DNA from 2 places in the Streptomyces sp. PsTaAH-124 genome. Region 1 is predicted to be linked to the other one. Evidence: riboswitches for the same ligand, from Rfam matches in the RefSeq annotation. Region 1 holds a riboswitch; the other holds the start of a gene.
The links. Region 1 has a riboswitch for glycine ahead of gcvT (glycine cleavage system aminomethyltransferase GcvT). Riboswitches for the same ligand answer to the same signal wherever they lie in the genome.
Positions count from the first base shown of each region.

Region 1 (14,390 bases):
CGCCCTCCTCGTCGGCGCCCGGGATGAAGTTCAGGTAGTAGTGCAGGACGGCCGGGATGATGCCGGCCGCGCCGTTGGTGGGGGCGGTGACCACCCGGCCGCCGGCCGCGTTCTCCTCGTTCACCGCCATCGCGTACAGGGTGATCCACTCCATGGCGCGGGCGGCCGGGTCGCCCTCGGCGCGGAGCTGGCGGGCGGTGACGGCCGCGCGGCGGCGCACCTTCAGGCCGCCGGGCAGGATGCCCTCGCGGCTCATGCCGCGCGTCACGCACGCCTGCATCACCCGCCATATCTCCAGCAGGCCGGTGCGGATCTCGTCCTCGGTGCGCCAGGCCCGCTCGTTCTCCAGCATCAGCGCGGAGATCGACAGACCGGTCTCGCGGGTCAGGCGCAGCAGCTCGTCGCCCGTGCGGAAGGGGTACTTCAGGACCGTGTCGTCCAGCTTGATGCGGTCGGCGCCCACCGCGTCCTCGTCCACGACGAAGCCGCCGCCCACCGAGTAGTACGTCTTGGTGAGCAGCTCGGCGCCCGAGGCGTCGTACGCCCACAGGGTCATGCCGTTGGCGTGGTAGGGGAGGGCCTTGCGGCGGTGCAGGACCATGTCGTCGTCGAAGGAGAACGCGATCTCGTGCTCGCCGAGCACGTTCAGCCGGCCGGACTCCTTGATCCGCGCGACCCGGTCGTCGGCGCTCTCCACGTCCACCGTGCGCGGCGAGTCGCCCTCCAGGCCGAGCAGCACCGCCTTGGGGGTGCCGTGGCCGTGGCCGGTGGCGCCGAGGGAGCCGTACAGTTCCGCGCGCAGCGAGGCGACCGGCTCCAGGACCCCCTCGCTCCGCAGCCGGCGGGCGAACATGCGGGCCGCGCGCATGGGGCCGACCGTGTGGGAGCTGGACGGGCCGATGCCGATCGAGAACAGGTCGAAGACCGAGATGGCCACGGGGGGACTCCTCAATGCGGGGGGTGGTGCGAGGGGCGGGGCACCGCGCGGTGCCGGGGTCGCCGGCCGGTGCGCGGTGCCCCTCGGGGTGTCTTACTTGTCCAGACCCGGGTACAGCGGGTGCTTGTCGGCCAGGGCCTTCACCCGGGCCTTGAGCGCCTCGGCGTCGTAGGACGGCTTCAGCGCCTCGGCGATCACGTCCGCGACCTCGGTGAAGTCCTCGGCCGTGAAGCCGCGGGTCGCCAGGGCCGGGGTGCCGATCCGGAGGCCGGAGGTGACCATCGGCGGCCGCGGGTCGTTCGGGACCGCGTTGCGGTTGACGGTGATCCCGACCTCGTGGAGGCGGTCCTCGGCCTGCTGGCCGTCCAGCTCCGAGTGGCGCAGGTCCACCAGGACCAGGTGCACGTCGGTGCCGCCGGACAGCACGTCCACGCCCACCGCCCTGGCGTCCTCCTGGACCAGGCGCTCGGCCAGGATCCGGGCGCCCTCCAGGGTACGCCGCTGGCGCTCCTTGAAGTCCTCGCCCGCGGCGACCTTGAAGGCCACGGCCTTCGCGGCGATCACATGCTCCAGCGGGCCACCCTGCTGACCGGGGAAGACCGCGGAGTTGATCTTCTTGGCGAGTTCGGCCGTGGAGAGGATCACACCGCCGCGCGGGCCGCCCAGCGTCTTGTGGGTGGTGGTGGTCACCACATGGGCGTGCGGCACCGGGTTGGGGTGCAGGCCCGCCGCGACCAGACCGGCGAAGTGCGCCATGTCGACCATCAGGTACGCGCCGACCTCGTCCGCGATCCGGCGGAACGCGGCGAAGTCAAGCTGCCGCGGGTACGCCGACCAGCCGGCCACGATCAGCTTCGGCCTGGACTCCTTGGCCAGCTTCTCCACCTCGGCCATGTCGACCTGGCCGTCCTCGCCCACGTGGTAGGCGACGACGTCGTAGAGCTTGCCGGAGAAGTTGATCTTCATGCCGTGGGTCAGGTGCCCGCCGTGCGCGAGGTTCAGACCCATGATCGTGTCGCCCGGCTTGAGCAGCGCGAACATCGCCGCCGCGTTGGCCTGGGCGCCCGAGTGCGGCTGCACGTTGGCGTGCTCGGCGCCGAACAGCGCCTTGACCCGGTCGATCGCGATCTGCTCGACCACGTCGACGTGCTCGCAGCCGCCGTAGTAGCGGCGGCCCGGGTAGCCCTCGGCGTACTTGTTGGTGAGGACCGAGCCCTGCGCCTCCATGACCGCGACCGGAGCGAAGTTCTCCGAGGCGATCATCTCCAGCGTGGACTGCTGGCGGCGCAGCTCCGCGTCGACCGCGGCGGCCACGTCCGGGTCCAGCTCGTGCAGGGGGGTGTCGAGAACGCTCATCGGTGTCCCTCCGCCCCTCAGCCGGCGTTCTGCGCGGTGTACTCGTCGGCGGAGAGCAGGTCGGCCGGCTCCTCCGAGAGGCGGACCTTGAACAGCCAGCCGCCCTCGAAGGGGGCGGAGTTCACCAGCGACGGGTCGTCCACCACGTCCTGGTTGGCCTCGGTGATCTCACCGCTGACCGGGGAGTACAGGTCGGAGACCGACTTGGTCGACTCCAGTTCGCCGCAGGTCTCGCCCGCGGTCACGGTGGTGCCCACCGCCGGGAGGTCGGCGTAGACGACATCGCCGAGCGCGTTGGCCGCGAACTCCGTGATGCCGACCGTCGCGACGCCGTCCTCGGCGGGCGACAGCCACTCGTGCTCCTTGCTGTAGCGCAGCTGCTGGGGGTTGTTCATGCCTGAATTCTCCTGTACGCGGGTCAGTGGTGGTGAATGAGGGAGTGCGCGGGCATGCGTGAGGCGGGTCGGGTGACCCGGATCACCGTCGGCCGTGGCTCGACGGTGTCACTTCTGCCGCTTGTAGAAGGGCAGCGCCACGACCTCGAACGGCTCGTGGCTGCCCCGGATGTCCACGCCGGTCCCGGCCGTGCCCGGCGCGGCGTGCGCGGCGTCGACGTAGGCCATGGCGATCGGCTTGCCCAGGGTGGGGGAGGGGGCGCCGGAGGTGACCTCGCCGATCACCTCGCCGCCGGACACCACGGAGTACCCGGCGCGCGGCACCCGGCGGCCCTCGGCGACCAGCCCGACCAGGACGCGCGGCGGGGCCTGCTCGGCGCGCCCGGCGGCGGCCAGCAGCGCCTCGCGGCCGACGAAGTCGCCCTCCTTCTCGAACTTCACCACCCGGCCCAGACCCGCGTCGAACGGGGTCAGGCCGGTGGTCAGCTCGTGCCCGTACAGCGGCATGCCCGCCTCCAGGCGCAGCGTGTCGCGGCAGGACAGACCGCAGGCCACCAGGCCCGCGCCCGCGCCGGCCTTGGTCAGCGCCTGCCACAGCTCCACGGCGTGCTCCGGCTTCACGAACAGCTCGAAGCCGTCCTCGCCGGTGTAGCCGGTGCGCGCGATCAGCGCGGGCACCCCGGCGACCGTGCCGGGCAGACCCGCGTAGTACTTCAGGCCGTCCAGGTCGGCGTCGGTGAGGGACGTCAGGATGCCGGAGGACTCCGGGCCCTGGATCGCGAGCAGCGCGTAGGCGTCCCGGTCGTCGCGGACCTCGGCGTCGAAGCCCGCCGCCCGCTCGGTGAGCGCGTCCAGCACCACCTGGGCGTTGGAGGCGTTGGCCACCACCATGTACTCGGTGTCGGCGAGCCGGTAGACGATCAGGTCGTCCAGGATGCCGCCGTCCGCGCGGCAGATCATGGTGTAGCGGGCGCGGCCGACGCCGACCGAGGCGATGTTGCCGACCAGCGCGAAGTTCAGCAGGGCGGCGGCCTGGGGGCCGGTCACGGTGATCTCGCCCATGTGGGACAGGTCGAACAGACCGGCCCGGGTGCGCACGGCGACATGCTCGTCGCGCTCGGAGCCGTAGCGCAGCGGCATGTCCCAGCCGGCGAAGTCGGTCATCGTGGCACCGAGCGAGCGGTGCACCGCGTCGAGGGCGGTGTGACGGAGCGGACGGGACACGGAACTGCTCATCGGTCGGTCTCCCAGGCATGGCGGGCGAGGACGGGGCGTGTCCTCCCCATCTGTCATCGGAACCTGAGAGGTTCGCCATGACCGACCGACCGAGGACGGACGGACACGGCTTGCACCTTGGGTGGGACCGCCGCGGCAGGGCGGGCGGCCCGCTTTTCAGATGTGCCTCGCCCGCGCGGTAACGGTGCCTGAGAGATTCAAGGGAGGGACTTGCTCCTTCGGCGCCCCGGGCAGACACGCTGCCGGGGACTCTCCCGCGCGGATTCAAACGGCCGGTATGCAGTTGGCGCGCACATCATTGCATGCCCGGACACTTCACGGCAGGCCGGATCTGTAACCGTGCTGTGGCAGAACGCGCACGGAAACGGCAGACACCGTCCATTACCTTCTCTTTACACTCAAGGGGAAGGTGAACCGTCACCGCCCCGGGGAGGACGATGACGGTGAACAGGACCGCGCCGGCGTACGTGATCACCCGGGCGCCCGCCCTGCCGGGACAGCCGGGGGCCCCGGCCCGCGAGCGGTGCGACGGGCCCTTGGCCCCCGTCGTCCGCGACCTGCGCGAGCGCGCAGGGCGCGCCCCGCACGCCCTGCTCTTCGGACCGGGCGACGTGGTCGTGGTCACCGGACTGCCCGGCGGCGGCAAGTCCACGCTGATGCGCCGCGCCGCGCCCGGCCCCCGCATCGACTCGCAGGACACCCGCGACCGCTGGGACGCCCGCCTGGCGCACCGCCTGCCCTACGCGCTCTACCGCCCCCTGGTCCGCCTCGCCCACTACGCCGCGCTGCGCCGCGCCCTGCGCGGCGGCGAGGGCGTCGTGGTCCACGACTGCGGCACCCAGCGCTGGGTGCGCGGCTGGCTGGCCCGCGCCGCCCGCCGCCGCGGCGGCGCCCTCCACCTGGTCCTGCTGGACGTCGCCCCCGAGGCGGCGCTCACCGGCCAGCGCGAGCGCGGCCGCCGGGTCTCGCGCTACGCCTTCGGCCGCCACCGCAGGTCCGTCGCCCGGCTGCTGGCCGCGGTGGAGCGCGGCGAGCTGCCCGGGGGCTGCGCCTCGGCGGTGCTGCTGGACCGCGCGGCGGCGGCCGGGCTGCGCCGGATCGCCTTCACCGGCCGGTCCGGCCCCGGCACCCGATAACCTTCCGGTCACACCAGTGGTTTCCGGCAGGCGGTAGGCAGATGGACTTCCCGGCGGACTTCTCCGCGGACATTCCGGGGGACTTCCCGGCACAGGCGCACCCCCACCCGCACGGCGGGTGGCCCGGCAACGAGCTGGAGGAGGTGCTCTCCGCGGCCCTCGGCATCCCCACGGCCGGCGGCCGCGTCATCGAGGTGCTCGGCCGCAGCTTCCTGTGGGTGCCGCTGCCGAACGGCGGCGGCCCGGACAGCGGCCCGCTCGACCTGCCCACGCTGGAGATCGACGGCCAGGCGTACGTACCGGTCTTCAGCTCCGAGGAGCAGTTCCGCCAGGTCGTCGGCGCGCACATGGCGTACACCGTCGCGCCCGCCGTGGAGTTCGCCCGCGGGCTGCCCGCCCAGGTCGGCATCGCGCTCAACCCGGACGGCGTGGCCGGAATGCCGCTGCCGCCGCCCGCCGTGGCCGCACTGTGCCGGGCCGGCCGCACCGCGCTGGACGGCCCCGCCGCCGGCGGCCGGGTCCGGCTCTACGAACCCGACTGGCAGGACGACCCGGTGGACTTCCTGTCCGCCGCCTCCGCCGCGTTCGACGCCGCCGGCGTGGTGCGCACCGCCCGCCGCTGCCTGGCCGCCGTCGAGACCGCCGACCCGGTCCTGTTCGTCGGCGTCGAGCTGACCTCGGCGGACGACGAGGCGCGCGCCCGCCCGCTCGACGCCCTGGGCCGCGCCCTGGCGGCCGCGCCCCCGGCCTGGCCGGTCAACCTGGTCCTCCTGGACATCACGGACGACCCGGTGGCCGTCTGGCTGCGGGAGAAGGTCAGGCCCTTCTACGGGCACGGGCACGGACACGGACACTGAGACGGCGGGGGGCGCGCGGACGCCGGCGGCACGGACCGGCGCCGCCCGCGCGCGCGACCGCGGCACGGACCGGGCCGCCGGACGGCTTTAAGCTGGACGCACAGCCCGGTCGAGGGCAACACGGAGGGGCGGTAAATGGTGAGCGCCAGCGACACCGCGGCCGGGCATGTCGAGCAGATGCTCCGCCAGGTGACACCCGGGCGGTACGACGCCTACGAAGCGCTGCTGCGCACCCTCGCGACCCCGTCCACCGGCCAGGTCTGGATGCTGCTCTGGCACGGCCAGGCCGGTGCCCCCGACGCCCAGTACGGCCACATGGAGGTCGGCGGCCACGGCTACGCGCCCTGCGTCACCTCCGCCCAGGAGCTGTCGGCCAGCGGCTGGATGCGCTCCTACGAGGTGGTGGACGGGCTGGACGTCGCCCGCACCCTCTACCCCGACCACTTCGGCCTCTGGCTCAATCCGCACGCCCCGGGCGGCGGCGTCGGCATCCCCTGGCTGGATCTGCGCCGGATCGCCTCCGGCCTGGACCGCCAGCCCGCCGGACCGCTCAGACTGTCCGAACCGGCCCTGGAGATCCCGCAGTTCTACGCGCTGCTCACCCAGACCGCCCACCACACGCCCGCGCTGCGCTCGCTGCGCCGCACCTGGGTGCAGCCCGCCGTCGGGTCCCCTTATCTGGCCATCGGCCTGGACGTCTACGACACCTCGCCGGCCGCCGTCGACTCGGTGCGCTCGATGATGCAGCAGTCCATGGCGGCCGTCCCGGACGGGCTGCCGGTCTCGACCGTGGTGATGTCCGACGAGTACGACCCGGTGGTGATGTGGCTGCGCGCGAACGCGCGGCCCTTCTACGACCGCGAGGCGCACGGCGGCGCCGGGCAGGCCGCCGCGGGCGGCTACGGCTACCCGCCGGCCGGCGGACACTGATCCGGAACGGCGGCCGGAACCGCGGCCGGGGCCCTGGCCGGGACCGCCACCGGCGGCCCGCCGGGCCCGGCAGCGGTGACCGGAACCGGAACCGGACACCACAACCGGAACCACGCGTACCGCCTCGACCGGCCGACACGCCCTGTGATCCTCTTCGCGCGTAGATGAGGTCGGAAGGTCCGGTTCTGCGGAGAAAAACGCCAACTGGCCCGCGTCCGCCCCCCGTTACCCAGCGTCCGGATAACGGAACCCCCCTACCCGCATCACGTTTGCGCATCCTTTCACCGTCAAGTCTGGCAACAGATCGCCCGCCCGTTGAAGACTCCCGCAACAAGGGGCGTTCGCCTCTGTGTACGACGGACTGACGATGCCGCCACAGCGGCAAGTGCGGGCCGGCTACCGCCGGTTGAGAGGGGTCCCTGCCTAATGACGGCACCATTGCACGAGCCGACCGCCGAAGCGGCCCCGAGCGCGGCCGACGAGGCGGCGGTGGCCGCCCCGGGCGCCAAGGCCGTCCAGGGCCGGTCCCTGGGGCGGATCGCCTGGGAGCGCCTGAAGCGGGACAAGCTCGCCCTGACGGGCGGCGTCGTCGTGCTCCTGCTCATCGTGGTCGCGGTGCTCGCACCCGCGCTCGCCAAGCTGATCGGACAGGACCCGGATCTCTACCACGAGAACCTGATCGACCCGCTGTTCGGCACGCCCACGGGCTCCCTCGGCGGCATCAGCGGCGACCATCTGCTGGGTGTCGAGCCGGTCAACGGCCGCGACATCTTCGCCCGCATCCTCTACGGCGCGCAGATCTCGCTCCTGGTCGGCTTCCTGTCCGCGCTGGTCGCCGTCGTGCTCGGCACGGTCCTCGGCATCCTGGCCGGCTTCTTCGGCGGCTGGGTGGACGCCGTCGTCAGCCGGGTCATGGACGGCCTGCTGGCCTTCCCGCAGCTGCTCTTCATCATCGCGCTGGTCTCGGTCATGCCGAACGACATGCTGGGACTGACCGGGTCGAGTGTGCGCGTGTTCGTGATGGTGCTGGTCATCGGCTTCTTCGGCTGGCCCTACATCGGCCGGGTGGTGCGCGGCCAGACGCTCTCGCTCCGGGAGCGCGAGTACGTCGAGGCGGCGCGCTCGCTGGGCGCCGGGCGGTTCTACATCCTGTTCAAGGAGCTGCTGCCCAACCTCGTCGCCCCCATCATCGTGTACACGACGATGATGATCCCGACGAACATCCTCACCGAGGCGGCCCTCAGCTTCCTGGGCGTGGGCGTCAAGCCTCCGACGGCCTCCTGGGGACAGATGCTGTCGAGCGCGATCGACTACTACGACTCGGACCCCATGTACATGGTGATCCCCGGCGTGGCGATCTTCATCACCGTCCTCGCCTTCAATCTCTTCGGCGACGGCGTGCGGGACGCGCTGGATCCCAAGGGCTCCCGCTGAACCGCCGTATCCAAGCGACCCGTGGCGCATGCACGGGGTCTCTCATCAATTCCGGAGGAACCGAGATCGTGACTACCCAACGCACCTCAGGGCGGCGCAAGAAGGCACTGGCCGCTGCGGCCGTGGTCGCAGGACTGCTGACCACGGCGGCGTGCGGCGGCGGCGACGACGGCGGCTCGAAGAGCGGCGCCGCCGGCTTTGACGCGGCGAACAACAAGGTCGTCAACGCGTCGAAGGTCAAGAAGGGCGGCGAGCTGAAGTTCGCCGGCACCCAGGACGCCGACTCGTGGGACACCACACGCGGTTACTACGGCTTCATGTGGGACTTCTCGCGCTACTACAGCCGCCAGCTGCTGACCTACTCGACCGCCCCGGGCGCCGACGGCGCCAAGCTCACCCCGGACCTGGCCACGGACACCGGCAAGGTCACCGACGGCGGCAAGACCTACACGTTCACGCTGCGCGACGGGTCCACGTGGGAGGACGGCAAGCCGATCACCTCCAAGGACATCAAGTACGGCATCGAGCGCGTCTGGGCCCAGGACGTCCTGTCCGGCGGTCCGATCTACCTCCAGCAGGCGCTGGACCCGAAGAAGACCTACCCGGGCCCGTACAAGGACAAGGCCGCCGACCACCTGGGCCTGAAGGCGATCGACACGCCGGACGACAAGACGATCGTCTTCCACCTGCCCACGGCGAACTCCGACTTCATCCAGATGCTGGCGCTGACCTCGGCCTCCCCGGTCCGCCAGGACAAGGACACCAAGTCGAAGTACGGCCTGCACCCGTTCTCCTCCGGCCCGTACAAGTTCGAGTCCTACGACCCGGGCAAGAGCCTCGTGCTGGTGCGCAACACCAACTGGAAGGCGTCCTCGGACCCGGTCCGCAAGGCGTACCCGGACAAGGTGTCGATCAAGCTCTTCACCAACGCCAACGACCTGGACCAGCGCCTGATCAACGGCGACTACGACCTGGACCTGAGCCAGACCGGTCTGTCGCCGCAGGGCCGCCAGATCGCCCTGAAGCAGCACAAGGGCAACCTGGACAACCCGGTCTCCGGCTTCATCCGCTACGCGGTCTTCCCGCAGAGCGTCAAGCCGTTCGACAACGAGCACTGCCGCAAGGCCGTGATCTACGGCGCCGACCACGTCTCGCTCCAGACGGCCCGCGGCGGCCCGGTGGCCGGCGGTGACATCGGCACCAACATGCTGCCGCCGTCCGTCGCCGGTGGCGAGGGCCAGAAGTACGACCCGTACGAGCTGGCCGGGGCCGGCAAGAACGGCAACATCGAGAAGGCCAAGGAAGAGCTGAAGGCCTGCAACCAGCCGAACGGCTTCAAGACCACCATCGCGGTCCGCAACAACAAGCCGGTCGAGGTGGCCACCGCCCAGTCGCTCCAGGCGTCGCTGAAGAAGATCAACATCGACGCGGAGATCTACCAGTACGACGGCTCGCAGACCGCCGGCATCATCGGCAGCCCCTCGAACGTCGAGAAGAAGAAGTTCGGCATCATCATCATGGGCTGGGGCCCGGACTTCCCGACCGTCCAGGGCTACGGCGTGCCGCTGTGGGACAGCCGCTACACCCTCCAGAGCGGCAACAACAACTACGCCCTGATCAACGACAAGTCGATCGACGGCCTCTTCGACCAGTACGGCACCACGCTGGACGAGGCGAAGAAGGCGGAGCTCGCCACCCAGATCAACCACAAGGTCATGGAGGGCGGCTACTACCTGCCCTTCGTCTTCGAGAAGCTCCTGAACTGGCGTTCCTCGCGACTGGCCAACGTGTACACGACGAACGCGTACAGCGGGTACTACGACTTCGTCAACCTCGGCCTGTCCTCCTCGAAGTAGACCCGGCACACCCGCCGTACCGCACGAAAGGCAGGTGAAGGCCGGCGCGGCGTGACCGCGGGCTCCGGAAGACCTCCGGGCCCGCGGTCCGCGGCGGGCCGTAAGCTGTGCTCGCTTACCTCATCAGGCGGCTGTTCGCCGCCGCAGTGATGCTGGTGGTCATCATCGTGGTGGTCTTCAGCATCTTCTTCCTCGTCCCCAAGTGGGCGGGCGTCGACATCGCCCTGAGCTTCGTGGGCAAACAGGCCGACCCGGCCGCCGTCGAGGGTGTCCGGCAGAAGCTCGACCTGGCTGCCCCGGTCTACACCCAGGTCTGGCACTTCTTCCAGGGGATCTTCGCGGGCCGCACCTATGTGGGCGGCGGCGACGTCACCCACTGCGCCGCCCCGTGCTTCGGCTACTCCTTCAAGAGCGAGCAGGCCATCTGGCCGGTGCTCACCGACCGCTTCCCGGTGACCCTGGGACTCGCGCTCGGCGCCGCGGTGCTGTGGCTGGTCTTCGGTGTCGCCGCCGGTGTGCTCTCCGCCCTCAAGCGGGGCAGCATCTGGGACCGCGGCGCGATGGTGGTCGCCCTGAGCGGCGTCTCGCTGCCGATCTACTTCACCGGCCTGCTCTCCCTGGCCGTCTTCAGCTACGGCCTCGGCTGGATCGACGGCCAGTACGTGCCCATCGGCGACAGCTTCACCGGCTGGCTCGGCGGCATGATCCTGCCCTGGATCACCCTGGCCTTCCTCTACGCGGCCATGTACGCGCGCATCACCCGGGCCACGATGCTGGAGATCCTCGGCGAGGACTACATCCGCACCGCCCGCGCCAAGGGCCTGCGCGAGCAGACCGTCATCGGCAAGCACGCCATGCGCTCGACGCTGACCCCGATCCTGACCATGCTCGGCATGGACCTCGGCGCCCTGATCGGCGGCGCGATCCTGACCGAGACCACGTTCAGCCTGCCGGGCCTCGGCCAGGCGGTGCTCAACGGCATCAAGAACCAGGACCTGCCCATCATCCTGGGCGTCACCCTGATCACCTCCCTCGCGGTGCTCGTCGCCAACCTCGTGGTGGACGTCCTCTACGCCGTGATCGACCCCCGAGTGAGGCTGGCATGACCGAACTCAGCAAGACGGGCGCGGCGGTGGGCGAGCCCACCGCGGCCCCGGCCGCACCGACCGCCTTCCTGGAAGTACGCGACCTGAAGGTGCACTTCCCGACCGACGACGGCCTGGTCAAGTCCGTCGACGGGCTCAGCTTCCAGCTGGAGAAGGGCAAGACCCTCGGCATCGTGGGCGAGTCCGGCTCCGGCAAGTCGGTGACCTCGCTCGGCATCATGGGCCTGCACACCGCCGGCCAGTACGGCAAGCGCAAGGCGCGGATCTCGGGCGAGATCTGGCTGGACGGCACGGAACTGCTCTCCGCCGACCCCGACCACGTGCGCAAGCTGCGTGGCCGCGAGATGGCGATGATCTTCCAGGACCCGCTGTCCGCGCTGCACCCGTACTTCACGATCGGTCAGCAGATCGTGGAGGCGTACCGCATCCACCACGACGTCGACAAGAAGACCGCCCGCAGGCGCGCGGTCGAGATGCTCGACCGGGTGGGCATCCCGCAGCCGGACAAGCGGGTGGACAGCTACCCGCACGAGTTCTCCGGCGGGATGCGCCAGCGCGCGATGATCGCGATGTCGCTGGTGAACAACCCCGAGCTGCTCATCGCGGACGAGCCGACCACCGCCCTGGACGTCACCGTGCAGGCGCAGATCCTCGACCTCATCCGGGACCTCCAGAAGGAGTTCGGCTCCGCGGTCATCGTCATCACCCACGACCTGGGCGTCGTCGCCGAACTCGCCGACGACATCCTGGTGATGTACGGCGGCCGGTGCGTGGAGCGCGGCCCGGCCGAGGAGGTCTTCTACGAGCCCCGCCACCCCTACACCTGGGGGCTGCTCGGCTCGATGCCGCGTCTGGACCGCGAGCAGCAGGAACGGCTGATCCCCGTCAAGGGGTCCCCGCCCTCCCTGATCAACGTCCCCTCCGGCTGTGCCTTCAACCCGCGCTGTCCGTACGCCGACGTGCCCAAGGACAATGTGACCCGCACGGTGCGCCCCGAGCTGACCGAGGTCGGCGGCAAGCACTGGGCCGCCTGCCACATGTCGCAGGAGCAGCGGCAGCGGATCTGGACCGAAGAGATTGCGCCGAAGCTGTGAGCGAGAACGCCAAGAACGCCAAGGGCACTGCGGTGGCCACCGAGGAGACCGCCCCCGGTGAGGTCCTGCTGCGGGTGAGCGGGTTGCAGAAGCACTTCCCCATCAGGAAGGGCCTGCTCCAGCGCGAGGTCGGGGCGGTGCGCGCCGTGGACGGCATCGACTTCGAGGTGCGCTCCGGCGAGACCCTCGGTGTCGTGGGCGAGTCCGGCTGCGGCAAGTCGACGATGGGCCGGCTGATCACGCGGCTGCTCGAACCCACCGCGGGCCACATCGAGTTCGAGGGCAAGGACATCACCCACCTCGGGGTCGGCGGGATGCGTCCGCTGCGCCGCGATGTGCAGATGATCTTCCAGGACCCGTACTCGTCGCTGAACCCCCGGCACACCATCGGCAGCATCGTCGGCGCCCCCTTCCGGCTCCAGGGCGTCGAGCCCGAGGGCGGCATCAAGAAGGAGGTGCAGCGGCTGCTGTCGGTGGTCGGGCTCAGCCCCGAGCACTACAACCGCTACCCGCACGAGTTCTCCGGCGGCCAGCGCCAGCGCATCGGCATCGCCCGCGCGCTCGCGCTCAAGCCGAAGCTGGTGGTGGCCGACGAGCCGGTCTCCGCGCTGGACGTGTCGATCCAGGCCCAGGTCGTCAACCTGCTGGACGACCTCCAGCAGGAGCTGGGCCTGACGTACGTGATCATCGCGCACGACCTGTCGGTGGTCCGCCATGTGTCGGACCGGATCGCGGTGATGTACCTGGGCAAGGTCGTCGAGCTGGCCGACCGCGACTCGCTGTACCGGGCGCCGATGCACCCGTACACCAAGGCGCTGATGTCGGCGGTGCCGATCCCGGACCCGCGCCGCAAGAACGCCAAGAGCGAGCGCATCCTGCTCCAGGGCGACGTGCCCTCGCCGATCTCCCCGCCGAGCGGCTGCCGGTTCCACACCCGCTGCTGGAAGGCGACGGAGGTCTGCCGGACCACCGAGCCCGCGCTGGTGGAGCTGAAGCCCGGTCAGCGGGTGGCCTGCCACCACCCGGAGAACTTCGAGGACCAGGCACCGCAGGACACCGTGCTGCTGTCGGCCGCGAAGGAGGCGGCCGAGCTGGTGTCCGAGGAGGTGCTGGCCAAGTCGGCCGAGACCTCGGCGGCGGTGGCGGCGGAGGTCGCGGAGCCCACCGGGCCCGCGAAGCCGACCGCGCCCGCCGAACCCGCAGAGTCCACCGAGGCGGCGGAAGCGGCCGAGCCCGCCGAGCCCGCGAAGTCCGCCAAGACGGCGGAAGCCGCCGAGCCCGCCGAGACGGCGGAGGCCGCCGCCTCCGGCGGGTCCGACGAGCCCGCTGCCTCGGAGGACACCGGTGCCGAGGACCGCAAGGCGGCCGGTGACGGAGGCACGACACCCCAGGCGTGACGACTTGGCAAAGTCATGCTCATGACCGAACGGGAGAGCGCAGAGTCGTCCCAGTCCGTGTGATCAACCGGTCCACGCGCGAAGGGACGATTCATGGCACTCTCCCGTTCGGCACGTCTGGGGGCCGTCGCGACCGCGGCGGCCTCCTTCCTCGCCGTCGCCGCATCCTCCGCCCCCACCCACGGCGCCCCCGGCATCGGCGACTCCTACTTCCCCCGGCTGGGCAACGGCGGCTTCGACGCCCGCCACTACGACCTCGACATCGCGTACAACCCGGACACCGACCGCCTCGACGGCCGCACCACGCTCACCGCGCGCGCCACCGAGAACCTGTCCTCCTTCGACCTGGACCTCCAGAAACTGGAGGTCACCCGGGTCGAGGTGAACGGCAGAGCCGCCCGCTTCAGCCGGGACGGCGACGAGCTGCGCATCACCCCGCGCGGTGTGCTGGGCAAGAACCGGACCTTCACGGTGTCCGTCACCTACGGGGGCATACCCGAGCCGCTCAGCGGCCCCATCGTGTTCGGCTCCCAGTACGGCTGGATGAAGACCGCGGACGGCGTCTTCGTGGCGTGCGAGCCCAACGCCGCCTCCACCTGGTTCCCCTCCAGCGACCACCCCTCGGACAAGGCCACCTACGACATCCGGATCAAGGC
Region 1 is NZ_KB892177.1:48,279-62,668, forward strand. Features, by position in the region: gene B086_RS0122040 (L-serine ammonia-lyase) at 1-937, opposite strand, end outside; gene glyA (serine hydroxymethyltransferase) at 1,031-2,293, opposite strand; gene gcvH (glycine cleavage system protein GcvH) at 2,311-2,688, opposite strand; gene gcvT (glycine cleavage system aminomethyltransferase GcvT) at 2,797-3,924, opposite strand; glycine riboswitch at 4,091-4,191, opposite strand; gene B086_RS0122060 (AAA family ATPase) at 4,362-5,060, shown strand; gene B086_RS0122065 (enhanced serine sensitivity protein SseB C-terminal domain-containing protein) at 5,102-5,917, shown strand; gene B086_RS0122070 (enhanced serine sensitivity protein SseB C-terminal domain-containing protein) at 6,056-6,847, shown strand; gene B086_RS0122075 (ABC transporter permease) at 7,274-8,281, shown strand; gene B086_RS0122080 (ABC transporter substrate-binding protein) at 8,350-10,137, shown strand; gene B086_RS0122085 (ABC transporter permease) at 10,245-11,243, shown strand; gene B086_RS0122090 (ABC transporter ATP-binding protein) at 11,240-12,337, shown strand; gene B086_RS40525 (ABC transporter ATP-binding protein) at 12,334-13,734, shown strand; gene B086_RS0122100 (M1 family metallopeptidase) at 13,828-14,390, shown strand, end outside.

Region 2 (14,390 bases), on a different contig from region 1:
GTCGGGGGAAGCGGTCCGTACCGGCTTCACGACAGCGCGGCCGACCAGGCTCCGCAGCGGCCGGCGGCCGTGCCGAGCGGCAAAGGGGCGGCGTCCATGGCGTCCGAGGAAATCGGCTACCGGGGCCCGACGGCCTGTGCGGCGGCCGGCATCACCTACCGGCAACTGGACTACTGGGCCCGCACCGGTCTGGTCGAACCGAGCGTGCGCCCGGCTCACGGGTCCGGCACCCAGCGGCTCTACAGCTTCCGCGACGTCGTCGTCCTGAAGATCGTCAAGAGGTTCCTGGACACCGGTGTCTCGTTGCAGAACATCCGGACCGCCGTGCAGCACCTGCGTCGGCAGGGGTTCAGCGACCTGGAGCGCATGACGCTGATGAGCGACGGCGCGACGGTCTACGAGTGCACCTCGCCCGACGAGGTGCACGCTCTGCTCCAGGGCGGCCAGGGCATCTTCGGCATCGCCGTCGGAGTGGTGTGGCGCGATGTGGAGAGCGCTCTGTCGCAGCTGCACGGCGAGCGTGTCGACACCGGTGAGACCCTGGTGGGCCACAACCCCGGGGACGAGCTGGCCAGGCGCCGCAACCGGGCGGTCTGACCGCCCGCCGGCCCGCTCGGCGGCGGGCCGGATCCCGGCCGCGGACGGCCGCCTGAGCGCGCGTCGTGCGCCGCGCCGGGCGCATTGTCAGTGGCGTGGTGCAGCATCGGAGATGTGAGAAGCGCGCCGACGATCCTGCATCTCGACATGGATGCCTTCTTCGCCCAGGCGGAGCAGGCGTCCAAGCCGAGCCTGCGCGGGAAGGCGGTCGTGGTGGGCGGCCTCGGCCCGCGCGGTGTGGTGGCCACCGCGTCGTACGAGGCGCGGGTCTTCGGCGTCCACTCCGCGATGCCGATGGCCCAGGCGCGCCGCCTGGCGCCGAACGCCGCGTATCTGGTGCCGCGCTTCGGCTTCTACCGGTCGATCAGCGAGCAGGTGATGGGGCTGCTGCGGGCGCTGTCCCCGCTGGTGGAGCCGCTGAGCCTGGACGAGGCGTTCGTGGACCTGGAGGCCGGGGGAGCGGCCTCGGACGAGGAATCCGCCCGGCTGGCGGGGGCGCGGCTGCGGGCCGACATCCGGGCCGTCACGGGGCTGACGGGCTCGGTCGGCCTGGCCGCCTCCAAGATGCTCGCCAAGATCGCCTCCGAGCGGGCCAAGCCGGACGGTCTCGTGCTCATCGAACCGGGCACGGAGCGCGCCCTCCTCGGCCCCCTGTCGGTGCGGACCCTGCCGGGCGTGGGACCGGCCACGGGGGACCATCTGCGCCGGGCCGGGATCCACACCGTCGACGAGCTCGCCGAGGCGGGCGAGGACGAGCTGGTGCGGCTGCTGGGCAAGGCGCACGGGCACGCGCTGTACGCGATGGCGCTGGCCCACGACGAGCGGCCGGTGGTCGCCGAGCGGGAGACGAAGTCGGTGTCGGTGGAGGACACCTACGACATCGACATCCACGACCGGCTGCGGGTGGGCCTGGAGGTGCAGCGGCTGGCCGACCGCTGTGTGGGGCGGCTGCGCGGGGCCGGGCTGTCGGGCCGGACCATCGTGCTCAAGGTGCGGCGGTACGACTTCTCCACGCTGACCCGGTCGGAGACGCTGCGCGGGCCCACCGACGACCAGGCGGTGGTGCGGGAGGCCGCCGCCCGGCTGCTGGACTCGGTGGACACCACCGGCGGGGTGCGGCTGCTCGGAGTGGGCGTGTCCGGGCTCGCCGACTACACCCAGGAGGACCTGTTCGCCCAGGCGGCCGGAGAGGCGGCGGAGCACCCCGCTGAGGAGCCCGTGGACGAACCGGCACCGGAACCGGCGGAGCCCGCCGAGCGGCACTGGTCCGCGGGGCACGACGTGCGGCACACCGAGCACGGACACGGCTGGGTGCAGGGCAGCGGCGTCGGCAGGGTCACGGTCCGCTTCGAGACACCGCAGTCGGCGCCGGGGCGGATCAGGACCTTCCGCGTCGACGACCCGGCTCTGGAACCGGCGGATCCGCTGCCGCTGGTACGGCGAAGACCGGCGGAGGCGACGGAATCGGCGGACCCGGCGGGCACCGCGGGCGTCCCCGGGGGTGGGACCGCGCTGGGCGTCGGATGAGTACGCGTACGAGTGCGGCGCGGGAAGGGAGAGGACAGGGCAGGGCTGGCCAGAGCAGAGAACAGAGAACAGAGGGCAGAGAACAGGGGAGTGCGGGAGGAGGTCCGTGGGCCGGGCTGCCTCAGGGCTCCTCCGTGCCGGAGCCCGCCAGCTTGCCGAAGTCGCGGTCCGGGGGAGCGACCGGAGGTGTCACATCGAGGCCGTAGTGGTGGTAGAGCTGGAGTTCCTGCTCCGGGGAGAGGTGGCGGCCGACGCCGAAGTCCGGCGCCTCCTTGATCAGGGTCCGCTCGAAGGGGACGCGCAGGGCGCCCTCGACCAGTTCGCTGGGCTCCAGGGGCACGAAGGCGTCCCGGGAGAACAGGCCGGTGCGTATGGCCGCCCACTCGGGCACACCGGTCGCGTCGTCGAGGTACACCTCGTCCACCGTGCCGATCTTGTGGCCGTTGCGGTCGAACGCCTTGCGGCCGATCAGGTTGCGCGGATCGATCTCGGTCAGCACGGTCCCTCCACAGGGTCGCAACTCATCCGTAAGCACTACAAAAGAGCACATTCGGCGGGGCGGCCACTCGAAGGCTCGGGCTCCCGGCCCGCTGGTACCCTGGCAGCGGCTGCTGACCCCGTGCGGGAGAGTCCTCCAGCAACACCGGAGGCGCCGAAGGAGCAAATCCTCCCCGGAATCTCTCAGGCCCACGTACCGCACGGACGAGGTCACTCTGGAAAGCAGAGCGGATGTCGACGGCGTCCGCTCTCACCGACGGTGAAAGCCGGGCGTCCACGGACGACCCGGTGAAGCTCTCAGGTTGAGATGACAGAGGGGGAGGCCGTCGGGACACCCGCGCCGTGGTGTCCCTCGAAGGTCGCGTCAGACCAGGAGGCCTCCGCAATGACCGCCCAGCGCATTCCGCTCTCCGAGCTCGAACAGGGCATCCCCTTCGAGCAGCGCCACATCGGGCCCGACCAGGAGGCGCGGGCCAAGATGCTCGCGCAGGTCGGCTACGGCTCGCTCGACGAACTCACCGCCGCCGCCGTGCCGGACGTGATCAAGAACGCCGACACCCTGGACCTGCCGGGCGCCCGCACCGAGGCCGAGGTGCTGGCCGAGCTGCGCTCCCTCGCCGACCGCAACCAGGTCCTCGGCTCGATGATCGGACTCGGCTACTACGGGACGTTCACCCCGCCGGTCATCCTGCGCAACGTCATGGAGAACCCGTCCTGGTACACGGCGTACACCCCGTACCAGCCGGAGATCTCGCAGGGCCGCCTGGAGGCGCTGCTGAACTTCCAGACCGTGGTCGCCGACCTCACCGGCCTGCCGACCTCCGGCGCCTCCCTGCTCGACGAGGGCACCGCCGCCGCCGAGGCGCTGGCGCTGTCCCGGCGCATGGGCAAGAACAAGAAGGGCCTCTTCCTGGTCGACGCGGACACGCTGCCGCAAACCATCGCCGTCATCGAGACCCGCGCCGAGCCAGCCGGTGTCGAGGTCGTCGTCGCCGACCTGAGCGACGGCATCCCCGCCGCGCTCGCCGAGCGCGACATCAACGGCGTCCTCCTCCAGTACCCCGGCGCCTCCGGTGCCGTCCGCGACCTCAAGCCCGTCATCGACCAGGCGCACGCGCTGGGCGCGCTGGTCACCGTCGCCGCCGACCTGCTCGCCCTCACCCTGCTGAAGTCGCCCGGCGAGCTGGGCGCGGACATCGCCGTGGGCACCACGCAGCGCTTCGGCGTGCCGATGGGCTTCGGCGGACCGCACGCCGGTTACATGGCGGTGCGCGAGCAGTTCGCCCGCAGCCTGCCCGGCCGTCTGGTCGGCGTCTCCGTGGACGCCGACGGCAACAAGGCGTACCGCCTCGCCCTCCAGACCCGCGAGCAGCACATCCGCCGCGAGAAGGCCACCAGCAACATCTGCACCGCGCAGGTGCTGCTCGCCGTCATGGCCGGCATGTACGCCGTCTACCACGGGCCCGAGGGCCTGAAGGACATAGCGCTGCGCACCCACCGCTACGCCGCCGTCCTCGCCGAGGGCCTGAAGGCGGGCGGCGCCACCGTCGTCCATGGGTCGTACTTCGACACGCTGACGGTCCGCGCCGAGGGCCGCGCCGCCGAGATCGTCGCCGCCGCGCGCGAGGGCGGCGTGAACCTCCGCCTCGTCGACGCCGACCACGTCTCGATCGCCTGCGACGAGACCACCACGCGCGCCCAGCTGCGGACCGTGTGGTCCGCCTTCGGCGCCACCGGCGACATCGACGCGCTGGACGCCGCCGCCGGCCAGATCCTGTCCCAGGACCTGCTGCGCACCGACGCCTACCTCACCCACCCCGTCTTCAGCCAGCACCGCTCCGAGACGGCGATGCTGCGCTATCTGCGCAAGCTCGCCGACCGCGACTACGCGCTGGACCGGGGCATGATCCCGCTGGGCTCCTGCACCATGAAGCTCAACGCGACCACCGAGATGGAGCCGGTCACCTGGCCCGAGTTCGGCCAGCTGCACCCCTTCGTCCCCGCCGAGCAGGCGCAGGGCTACCTCACCCTCATCCGCGAGCTGGAGGACCGGCTCGCCGAGGTCACCGGCTACGACAAGGTCTCCCTCCAGCCGAACGCCGGATCGCAGGGCGAGCTGGCCGGTCTGCTCGCCGTGCGCGGCTACCACCGGGCCAACGGCGACGAGCAGCGCACCGTCTGCCTCATCCCGTCCTCCGCGCACGGCACCAACGCCGCCAGCGCGGTGATGGCCGGGATGAAGGTCGTCGTGGTGAAGACCGCCGAGGACGGCGAGGTCGACGTCGACGACCTGCGGGCCAAGATCGAGCAGCACCGTGAGCAGCTCGCCGTACTGATGATCACCTACCCGTCCACGCACGGTGTGTTCGAGGAGCACGTCGCCGACATCTGCGCCCAGGTCCACGAGGCCGGCGGCCAGGTCTACGTCGACGGCGCCAACCTCAACGCCCTGGTCGGCCTCGCCAAGCCGGGCCACTTCGGCGGCGACGTCTCGCACCTGAACCTGCACAAGACGTTCTGCATCCCGCACGGCGGCGGCGGCCCCGGCGTCGGCCCGGTCGCCGTACGCGCGCACCTCGCGCCGTACCTGCCCAACCACCCGCTCCAGCCCGCCGCGGGCCCGGAGACGGGCGTGGGACCGGTCTCCGCCGCGCCCTGGGGCTCGGCGGGCATCCTGCCCATCTCCTGGGCGTACGTCCGGCTGATGGGCGGCGAGGGACTCAAGCGCGCCACGCAGGTGGCCGTGCTGTCCGCCAACTACATCGCCAAGCGCCTGGAGCCGCACTTCCCGGTGCTCTACACGGGCCCCGGCGGTCTGGTCGCCCACGAGTGCATCATCGACCTGCGTCCGCTGACCAAGGCGACCGGTGTCAGCGTGGACGACGTCGCCAAGCGGCTGATCGACTACGGCTTCCACGCGCCGACGATGTCGTTCCCGGTGGCCGGGACGCTGATGATCGAGCCGACCGAGTCCGAGGACCTGGCCGAGCTGGACCGGTTCTGCGACACGATGATCGCGATCCGGGCCGAGATCGACAAGGTCGGCTCGGGTGCCTGGCCCGCCGACGACAACCCGCTGGGCAACGCCCCGCACACCGCCGCCGCGCTCGGCGGGGAGTGGGAGCACGCCTACAGCCGCGAGGAGGCCGTCTTCCCGGCCGGTGTCTCCACGGCCGACAAGTACTGGCCGCCGGTGCGCCGGATCGACCAGGCGTTCGGCGACCGCAACCTGGTCTGCTCCTGCCCGCCGCTGGACGCGTACGAGGACTGAGCGGACGGTACGTCCACGAGGGGCCCCGCCCCCCGGTCCGCAGTGGCCGGGGGGGGGCGGGGCCCCTCGTGTGTGCGGGCCGCGCTCGGGTCAGGCCGGGTAGCCGTGGGTCTGGGCCGCCTTGACGGCCGCCCAGACTCCGGCGCCCGGCTCCAGCCCGAGTTCGGCGGCGGCGACCGTCGTCAGATCGGCGGCGAGGGCGAGGTCGCCGGTGAGGTCGGCGCGGATCCGGTCGCCGTGCGTCTCCAGACCAGCGACCTCGCAGCGCCACAGATTGCGCGCGCTGGTGTCGGCGGGACGCTCCCGGTGGAGGGTGACCGCGCCCGGCGGGAAGGCGACGAAGGCCGGTCCGGTGAGCTTCTCGGTGGTGGTGAGGGCGGTACCGGACTCCAGCCGCACCAGGTGCCCCTCGGCGCGCCCGCGGTACAGGTTCAGACCGACGAGCTGCGCGATGTAGTCGGTGCGCGGCCGGCGGGCGATCTCCGAGGGGGTGCCCTCCTGCACCACCCGGCCGTGCTCGACGACCACGAGCCGGTCGGCCAGCACCATCGCGTCCAGCGGGTCGTGCGTGACCAGCACGGCCACCGCCTCGAACTCGGCGAGGTGCCGGCGGAGCTGGGCGCGCACCTCCAGCCGGGTGCGGGCGTCCAGGGCGGCGAGCGGCTCGTCCAGGAGCAGCAGCCGGGGCCGGGTGGCCAGTGCGCGGGCCACGGCCACCCGCTGGGCCTGGCCCCCGGAGAGCCGGCGCGGCTTGGCCCCGGCGTGATCGGCCAGGCCCATGCGCGCCAGCCACTCGGCGGCCTGCGCGCGGGCCTCGGCCCTGGTCGCGCCCTGGCAGCGCGGGCCGAAGGCCACGTTGTCCAGGGCGGACAGATGCGGGAAGAGCAGATAGTCCTGGAAGACGACCCCGACCGGGCGCTTCTCCGGCGGTGTGCGCTCCAGCTCGGCGCCGTCCAGGCGCAGCCGCCCGCCGGTGAGCGGGACCAGTCCGGCCAGGGCGCGCAGGGCGGTGGTCTTCCCGGCGCCGTTCGGGCCGAGCAGCGCGACGACCTCGCCGGGCGCGGCGGTCAGGGGCACGTCGAGCCGGAAGCCGCCCCGGTCGACGACGAGGTGGGCGTCGAGTCCGGTGTCGGGCCCGTCGGCTGCGCGGACCCGGTGCGCGGTCTCGTCGATGTCGGTCATGAGGCGATCGTCCAGGATGCGGGGCCGTCCGGGGGAGGGGAGGGCGAGGGGGAGGAGGGGGAGGGGAGCGGGAGGCGCGGCGCGGCTCGGTTCATGAGGACGCCGTCATCCAACGGTCCCGCAGACCCGCGAGGACCGCGATCGACACGGCCAGCAGCACCAGGCTCAGCGCGATGGCGGCGGCCGGGTCGTCCTGGAGCGCCAGGTAGACGGCCAGCGGCATGGTCTGCGTACGGCCCGGGAAGTTCCCGGCGAAGGTGATCGTGGCGCCGAACTCGCCGAGCGCCCGCGCCCACGCCAGCACCGCGCCCGCCGCGATGCCGGGCGCGATCAGCGGCAGGGTGACCCGGCGGAACGCGGTGAAGCGGGAGGCGCCGAGGGTGGTGGCCGCCTCCTCGTAGCGCGGGTCGGCGGCGCGCAGCGTGCCCTCGACGCTGATGACGAGGAACGGCATGGCCACGAACGCCTCCGCGACCACCACACCGGCCGTGGTGAAGGGCAGCGTGATCCCGAACCAGGAGTCGAGCCACTGCCCGACCACGCCGTTGCGCCCGAGCGCCAGCAGCAGCGCCACACCGCCCACCACCGGCGGCAGCACCAGCGGCAGCGTCACCAGGGCCCGGACGAGGCCGCGGCCGGGGAAGTCGGTGCGGGCCAGCAGCCAGGCCAGCGGGACGCCCAGCACCAGGCTCACGGCGGTCGCGGCGGTGGCGCTGACCAGCGAGAGCTGGAGCGCCTGCCAGACCTCGGTGCTGGTCAGCTGGTCCGGCAGACTGCGCCAGGGCGCGCGGATCAGCAGGGCGAGCAGCGGCAGCAGCAGGAAGGCGAGGCCCACCAGGGCGGGCAGCAGCAGCGGCAGCGGCACGCCCCGGACGGCACGCCGGCGCCGTGCCCCGCCTCTGCGGGTCACGGCGCCGGCCTTGTCGGTCACGGTCACGGCTTGAGGAAGCCGGCCTCGGACAGCACCTTCTGGCCCTCGGCCGAGGTGACCAGCTCGATGAACGCCTTGGCGCCCGCGGCGTTGGGGGCGTTCTTCAGCGGGGCGATCGGGTAGTCGTTGACGGCCTTGGCCGACTCGGGGAACTCCACGCCCTCCACCTTGTCACCGGCCGCGTGCACATCGGTCTTGTAGACGACGGCCGCGTCGGCCTCCTTCAGCTCCACCTTGGTCAGGGCGCTCTTGACGTCCTGCTCGTAGGAGACCGGGGTGAGCTTGAGGTCGCTGGCGGTGAGCGCCTTCTGGGCGGCGGCGCCGCACGGCACCGTCTTGTCGCACAGGACCACCTTCAGACCGGACTTGGTGAGGTCCTTCAGGGAGGCGATCTTGTCCGGGTTGCCGGGCAGGGTGGCGATCTCCAGCTGGTTGCGGACGAAGGTGACGGGCGCGGCGCCCTCGTCCTTCTTGTCCGTCACGATCTTCATCGTCTTGGCGCTGGCGGCGGCGAACACGTCGGCCGGGGCGCCGCTGGTGATGCTCGCGGCCAGGGTGTCGCTGCCGCCGAAGTTGAAGGCCACCTTGGTGCCCGGGTGCTGCTGCTCGAACTCCTTGCCGAGCGTCGTGAAGCTCTCCTTCAGGGACGCGGCGGCGAAGACCGTCACGGTGCCGGACAGCTTCGGCGCGGAGGACGCCGAGGAGCCGCCGGAGGGCGCGTCGGAGGACGAGGACGAGTCGGAGGAGGAGCAGGCGCTGAGGGCCAGCAGGGCCACGGCTCCCGCACCGGCCACCTGTAGGGTCCGGGTCCGGCGCACGGAACGGGTCATCACGGATCTACTCCTCTGGTCGTGCACGAAAAAGAAGGTTGTCGCGCCCTGGCACGGCCGTGCGGGGCCGTGCCGCGATGATACTGCCGCAAGTGCGAGGCATAAGTCTCCTGTTGCTTCGCATGAGCTGGTGCTTCCGTATCCCAGGGTTGCATGTGCGTTTGTACGGTGTCGCCCCGCGGGTACGGACCTGCCGGAGGTGGTGGCCGTGCCGCTCGCCGAACTCGTCCTGACCGGTGACCTCACCCGACCGGTGCGTCTGACCGTGCCGGACCTGCTGGGCTGGCCCCAGCACCGGGCCCGGGTCAGCTTCGACTGCGCAACCAGCGGGGTGCGGCGCCACCGCTTCGCCGGGCCCCGGCTGTACGACGTGCTGGCGGACGCCGGGCCCGGTTTCGACCCGGCGCGGCGCAAGGACCGGCTGCGGTTCCTGATCGACGTCGCGGGCGCGGACGGGCACCGCACGCTGCTGTCCTGGGCGGAGATCGATCCGGACTTCGGGGCGGCGCCGGTGCTGCTCGCGGTGGCCCTGGACGACGTACCGCTGGACGGCGACGGACCGCAGCTGGTGCTTCCGCAGGACCGTTGCGGGGCGCGCTATGTCAGCGGCATCCGGGCGATCCGGGTGGACGGCGGATACGGTGCGGGCGCCGCGGCGGCCTGAGCGGCGGCCGGGGGGCCGGTCCCGCCTGCGGTCAGGTCCGGTCGATGTGCACGTTCGTCGACTTCACCCGGGCGGTGGCCTCCATGCCGACCTCCAGGCCGAGTTCCTCCACGGCCTCCCGGGTCAGCAGCGAGACCAGGCGGTGCGGGCCGGCCTGGATCTCGACCTGCGCGGCGACGTCGCCGAGCTTGATGGCGGTGACGATGCCGGGGAAGGCGTTGCGGACCGAGGTGTAGGAGGGGTCCTCCTCGCCGCCGCCGGACTTGGCCAGTTCCACCGAGAAGGCGGCGAGGTCCCGCCCGTCGATGAGCCGCCGTCCGCCCTCGTCGCGGTGGGTGGTGACCCGGCCCGCGTCCGCCCAGCGGCGGGCGGTGTCCGGGCTGACGCCGAGCAGACGGGCGGCCTGGCCGATGGTGTAGGACTGCATGCCGGTCACGATAGGGCCCCGGCCGGGTGCGGCGGACGCAGGGGCGGCGGCGAGTGCCGGGGTGTGCTCATCCGGTGTGGACGCGGGGGCGCCGGGCCGGGTCCGGTTCGGCCTCGCGCAGCACCTCGCGGGTGACCGGGGCGACCTCGCCCTGCCCGAAGAGGAAGAAGCGCAGGAAGTTGTGGAAGGGGTTGCCCTCGGTCCACTCGAAGTAGATGTGCGGGGTGCGGCCGGTCATGTCGCGGATGCGCAGGAGCAGCGCGGCCAGCGCGTTGGGGACGGAGGCGGACTCCAGGGCCAGGACGCGGTAGCGGCCGTGCAGGACCTCGCCGCGCACCTTCAGGCCCGACTCGAACTCGGACGGGTCGGTCACCGTGACCTCCGCGAAGACGAAGTCCTCCGTGTCGGCGATGTCGTTGTCGGAGCGGATCTGCTCGATCTTGTCGCGGTACTCGGCCTTGTCGCGGCGGTCGGGCTCGTTGGCGATGATCCGGATCTTGCGGCTGGCGATATCTCTGATGAAACGTTCCGCCATCGGGTCCAGCGTCACACTGGTCACCCGCAGCTCGAAGGCACGGGCCAGCCGCGACAGCAGCGAGACGAGGATGATCCCGGCGATGAAGCAGGCACCGATCTTCACGCCGTCCGGGCGCTCGATGACGTTGGCCACGGTCGTGTACAGGAACACCGCCGAGATCACCGCGAAGGCGACCGTCCACCCGCGCTGGCCGGCCTTGTGCGCGGCGATGGTCACCGCGATGGCCGCCGAGCTGATCAGCACCAGCACACCGGTCGCGTACGCGCCGCCCTGCTTGTCGACGTTCGCGTCGAAGATCCAGGTGACCAGGAAGGCGATCAGCGTGAACACGAGGACCATCGGGCGCACCGCGCGGGCCCAGTGCGGGGCCATGCCGTAGCGGGGGAGATAGCGCGGCATCAGGTTCAGCAGCCCGGCCATCGCGGAGGCACCCGCGAACCACAGGATGGCGATGGTCGAGACGTCGTAGACCGTGCCGAAGGCGTTCCCGAGGTAGCGGTGCGCCAGATAGGCCAGCGCACGCCCGTTGGCCGCGCCGCCGGGCTTGAACTCCGCCGCGGGGATCAGCAGCGTGGTGATGAAGCTGGTCGCGATGAGGAAGCAGCTCATGATCAGGGCGGCCGTGGTGAGCAGCTTCCTGGTGTCCCGGATCCGGCCGGTCGGCCGCTCCTCGGTGTCACCGGCGTCGCCGCGCACATGCGGCATCACGGCCACCCCCGTCTCGAAGCCGGACAGGCCGAGCGCGAGCTTGGGGAAGACCAGCAGGGCCACCCCGACCATGGCGAAGACGCTGCCGTGCTGGGCGGTCAGGGCGCCCGTCCAGTCGGTGACCAGGTGCCCGGCGGTGACGACGTGCCAGATGCCGGAGACGACCACCACGACGTTCAGCGCCAGATAGATGCCGACCAGGACGACCGCGACCCCGATCGCCTCCAGGAAGCCCTTGAGGAAGACCGCGCCGAGCAGCGCCAGCAGGATCAGTGTGATCAGCATCTGGTGGCTGTGCAGCGCATGCGTCAGATGGGGGTTCTCCACCAGGTGCGTCGAGGCGTCGGCGGCCGACAGGGTGATGGTGATGAGGAAGTCGGTGGCGGCGAACCCGAGCAGGGTCAGCACGAACAGCTTGCCCTGCCAGAACGACAGCAGGCGCTCCAGCATCGCGATGGAACCCTGGCCGTGCGGGCTCTCCTCGGCGACCCTGCGGTACACCGGCAGGGCGCCCGCGAGGGTGACGAGCACCAGGACCAGCGTGGCGACCGGCGAGAGCAGCCCGGCGGCCAGTGCCGCGATGCCCGGCTGGTAGCCGAGGGTGGAGAAGTAGTCGACCCCGGTCAGGCACATGACCCGCCACCAGCGCTGCCCCTCGTGCGGGGGCTCGGGCGCGGCGTGCGGGCCCTGCTGCACGCCCTTGCCCATGTCGGACAGGCCCTCCAGCATCCAGGCGCGCAGCCGGCTGGGAGGGTGCTCGGTGGTGGCCATCGGCCCTGCTCCAAAGGTGCGGCCGAGCCGGACGACGGCTCGGCGTGTGAGTCCGGCCGGCCTGCGGACGGGGCACCAGCGTATGCGGAGCGTGATGTGGGGGCCCATGCGTGATGGGCCAGGCGGGCGTCAATCTTCCGTTAAGAACGGCCCCGTCCCACCTGCGCGAATGCCCCCGGGCGAGGGTCGGCGGGGCGTCCCTGGTCAGGGTTCGAGGCCCGAGATCCGGAACACGGTGCGTGTCGTCTCGCGGTCCACCCGCTCCTCAAGATCACGCAGCGCGTCCGTCCCGCAGCGCAGCAGGCCGCGCGCCGCCGATGTCCGCGCGTCCTCCGCCAGGTGATACCAGAGGCCGGGGTTGTCCACCAGGATCCGCGGATCGATCTCGATACGGCCGCCGAGGGCGTCCCGCAGGACCAGCCGCCGGGAGACACCGTCCACGAGCCGCACCGACACCAGCAGATCGGTGCGCACCCGGCGGTGGCGCAGCGGCGTCCGGGAGGCGAGCCAGCCCTCGCCCGCGCTCACCCGGGGCGGACAGAGCACGCCGAGGAGCAGCAGCGCGAGCGTGAGCCAGAGCAGTCCGCGCCACCAGGTCAGCGCACCCGTGCCCGCGTCGATCAGCAGCAGCAGACCGAGCAGCGCCGCCGCGCAGCGCAGCGCGGTGTGCAGTTCCCGCGCCCAGTGGCGGTCGCCCGCCGGTGGCGCTGACCGCCGCGCGGGTGCGCCGACGCCCCGCTGGGTCTCGTGGCCGTACCTCATGACCTCCACGCTAGGACCCCGCACGCGCCGGGCCGCACCCCTTGACGCGGCCCTGACGTGCGCCCGGCCGTTCTTGACGCCGCGCAGGCGGACCGGTCGCGGCGGGGGCCCGGGTGCGCCGCCCGGGTGCGCCAGCCGCGGCCCCCTGGGAGCCGGCGCCGCGCAATCAGGTCCTCTCCTACGGTCTCCTACGGGGGTACGGACCCGTCCCCTCCGGTGCACCGGCCACGGTGACCTGGTTGCGGGCGCCGGCAGCGGTACCCGGAGTGCCGTACGGCGGCCGGGGGCGACAGCGGCGCGGGCCGGGCAGCGCGGGGTTCGACTGGTTCGGGGGGCCGCCCGTGGTGAGGCGCGCGCGAGGGCCGGGCCGCACACGCCTGTGCGGCCCGGCCCTCGTGGTGTGTGGGCGCTCTGTTCGACGCAGCCGCCCGGCGTGCTCAGGCCGCGGTCATCACCCGGTCGGTGCCCAGCGGGCGGTGCGGGGCGATGATCTGCCCGTCCGGCAGCAGCTCACCGGTGTCCTCGAAGAGGAGCACGCCGTTGCACAGCAGGCTCCAGCCCTGCTCCGGGTGGTGCGCCACGAGACGGGCGGACTCCCGGTCGGCGGAGTCGGCTGACGGACACGGTGTCTGGTGCTGGCACATGGGTGGGATCTCTCGCTGTGTCGTGTGGTCCGGGATGGCTGTCGTCTGCGTCCTGCGGCTGTCGGCATCGGCCATGGCCGCCCCCCGTTTGATGAGTCGGACTGAAACCAGTGTTGCCCCGCGGACGTGATTCCGCAGGAATTTCGCGGCACCGTCTCTCACAGATTCAAGACGCATCACCCGCGCGAGCGGTTCACCTCCACCGCGGGGTCCCTTCGGATGGTTCGAGGGGGCCGGATGGGGCTAGTCCGGTCGGACCAGGCGGGAAAGGAGGGAAGGGGGCGGCGGACCTTCGAGGGCCCTGTGCGGGCCCCGCGACGGATCTACGACGACACCGGCGGCGGCCCCTCAGGCGGGGGAGCCCAGGAGCCGTACCGGAGTCACCCGATGGGCGAGGACCGGCAGCAGGTCGGCCACCCGGTGCGGCACATGGGCCGGGACCCCGGGCGGGGCGGGCGTCAGCGGGACGAGGAGATCGGTGGCGGCCGGGTGGCCGGCGGAGCCGTCGTCGGACAGGTCGCCGTGCAGCCACAGCGTGAGCATGTACAGGCTGGGCATCGACAACAGGCGCGGCTGGTAGGGCTGCGGCAGGGTCTCCGCCTGGCGCAGGGCGCGCTCGGTCGAGGCGACGTAGGGGCCCTCGAAGAAGTGCGAGAAGGCCCAGCCGTCCGGGGTCAGCCGGGTCTCCGCGGCGGCCACCGCGTGATCGCCGCAGCGGACCAGGAAGCGCCACCCGGCCAGCCGGGTCGCGGAGATCCCCGCCGGGGTGATCCGGTCGAGGACGTGCACGGGCAGCGGGAGTTCCGGGGTCGCGGGGGCCTGCGCGGCATGGAGGGCGGGGATCCGTGCCTCGCGGACCGCGGTGGGGGAACCGAGGGCGGTGAGGACGGAACGGAGTGCGGGCGCGGGAGCCGGGGGGACGTGCAGCGGCATGGTGGGTCGCCTCTCATTCGACAGGCACGGTGGCGCGAGGGCGGGGCGGGGGCGGACGGCGCTGTCAGCTCTCGGGGCAGGGTGGCGTAGCCGGGGTTTCCGGTGAA
Region 2 is NZ_KB892207.1:381,963-396,352, reverse strand. Features, by position in the region: gene B086_RS0135500 (MerR family transcriptional regulator) at 1-597, shown strand, start outside; gene B086_RS0135495 (DNA polymerase IV) at 712-2,124, shown strand; gene B086_RS0135490 (PRC-barrel domain-containing protein) at 2,246-2,623, opposite strand; glycine riboswitch at 2,737-2,831, shown strand; gene gcvP (aminomethyl-transferring glycine dehydrogenase) at 3,008-5,893, shown strand; gene B086_RS0135480 (ABC transporter ATP-binding protein) at 5,984-7,075, opposite strand; gene modB (molybdate ABC transporter permease subunit) at 7,167-8,012, opposite strand; gene modA (molybdate ABC transporter substrate-binding protein) at 8,009-8,836, opposite strand; gene B086_RS0135465 (molybdopterin-dependent oxidoreductase) at 9,036-9,500, shown strand; gene B086_RS0135460 (TOBE domain-containing protein) at 9,532-9,927, opposite strand; gene B086_RS0135455 (APC family permease) at 9,995-11,944, opposite strand; gene B086_RS0135450 (hypothetical protein) at 12,149-12,706, opposite strand; gene B086_RS0135445 (DUF5999 family protein) at 13,144-13,350, opposite strand; gene B086_RS0135440 (hypothetical protein) at 13,699-14,283, opposite strand.
Region 2: another riboswitch for glycine. It lies ahead of gcvP (aminomethyl-transferring glycine dehydrogenase); the one in region 1 lies ahead of gcvT (glycine cleavage system aminomethyltransferase GcvT).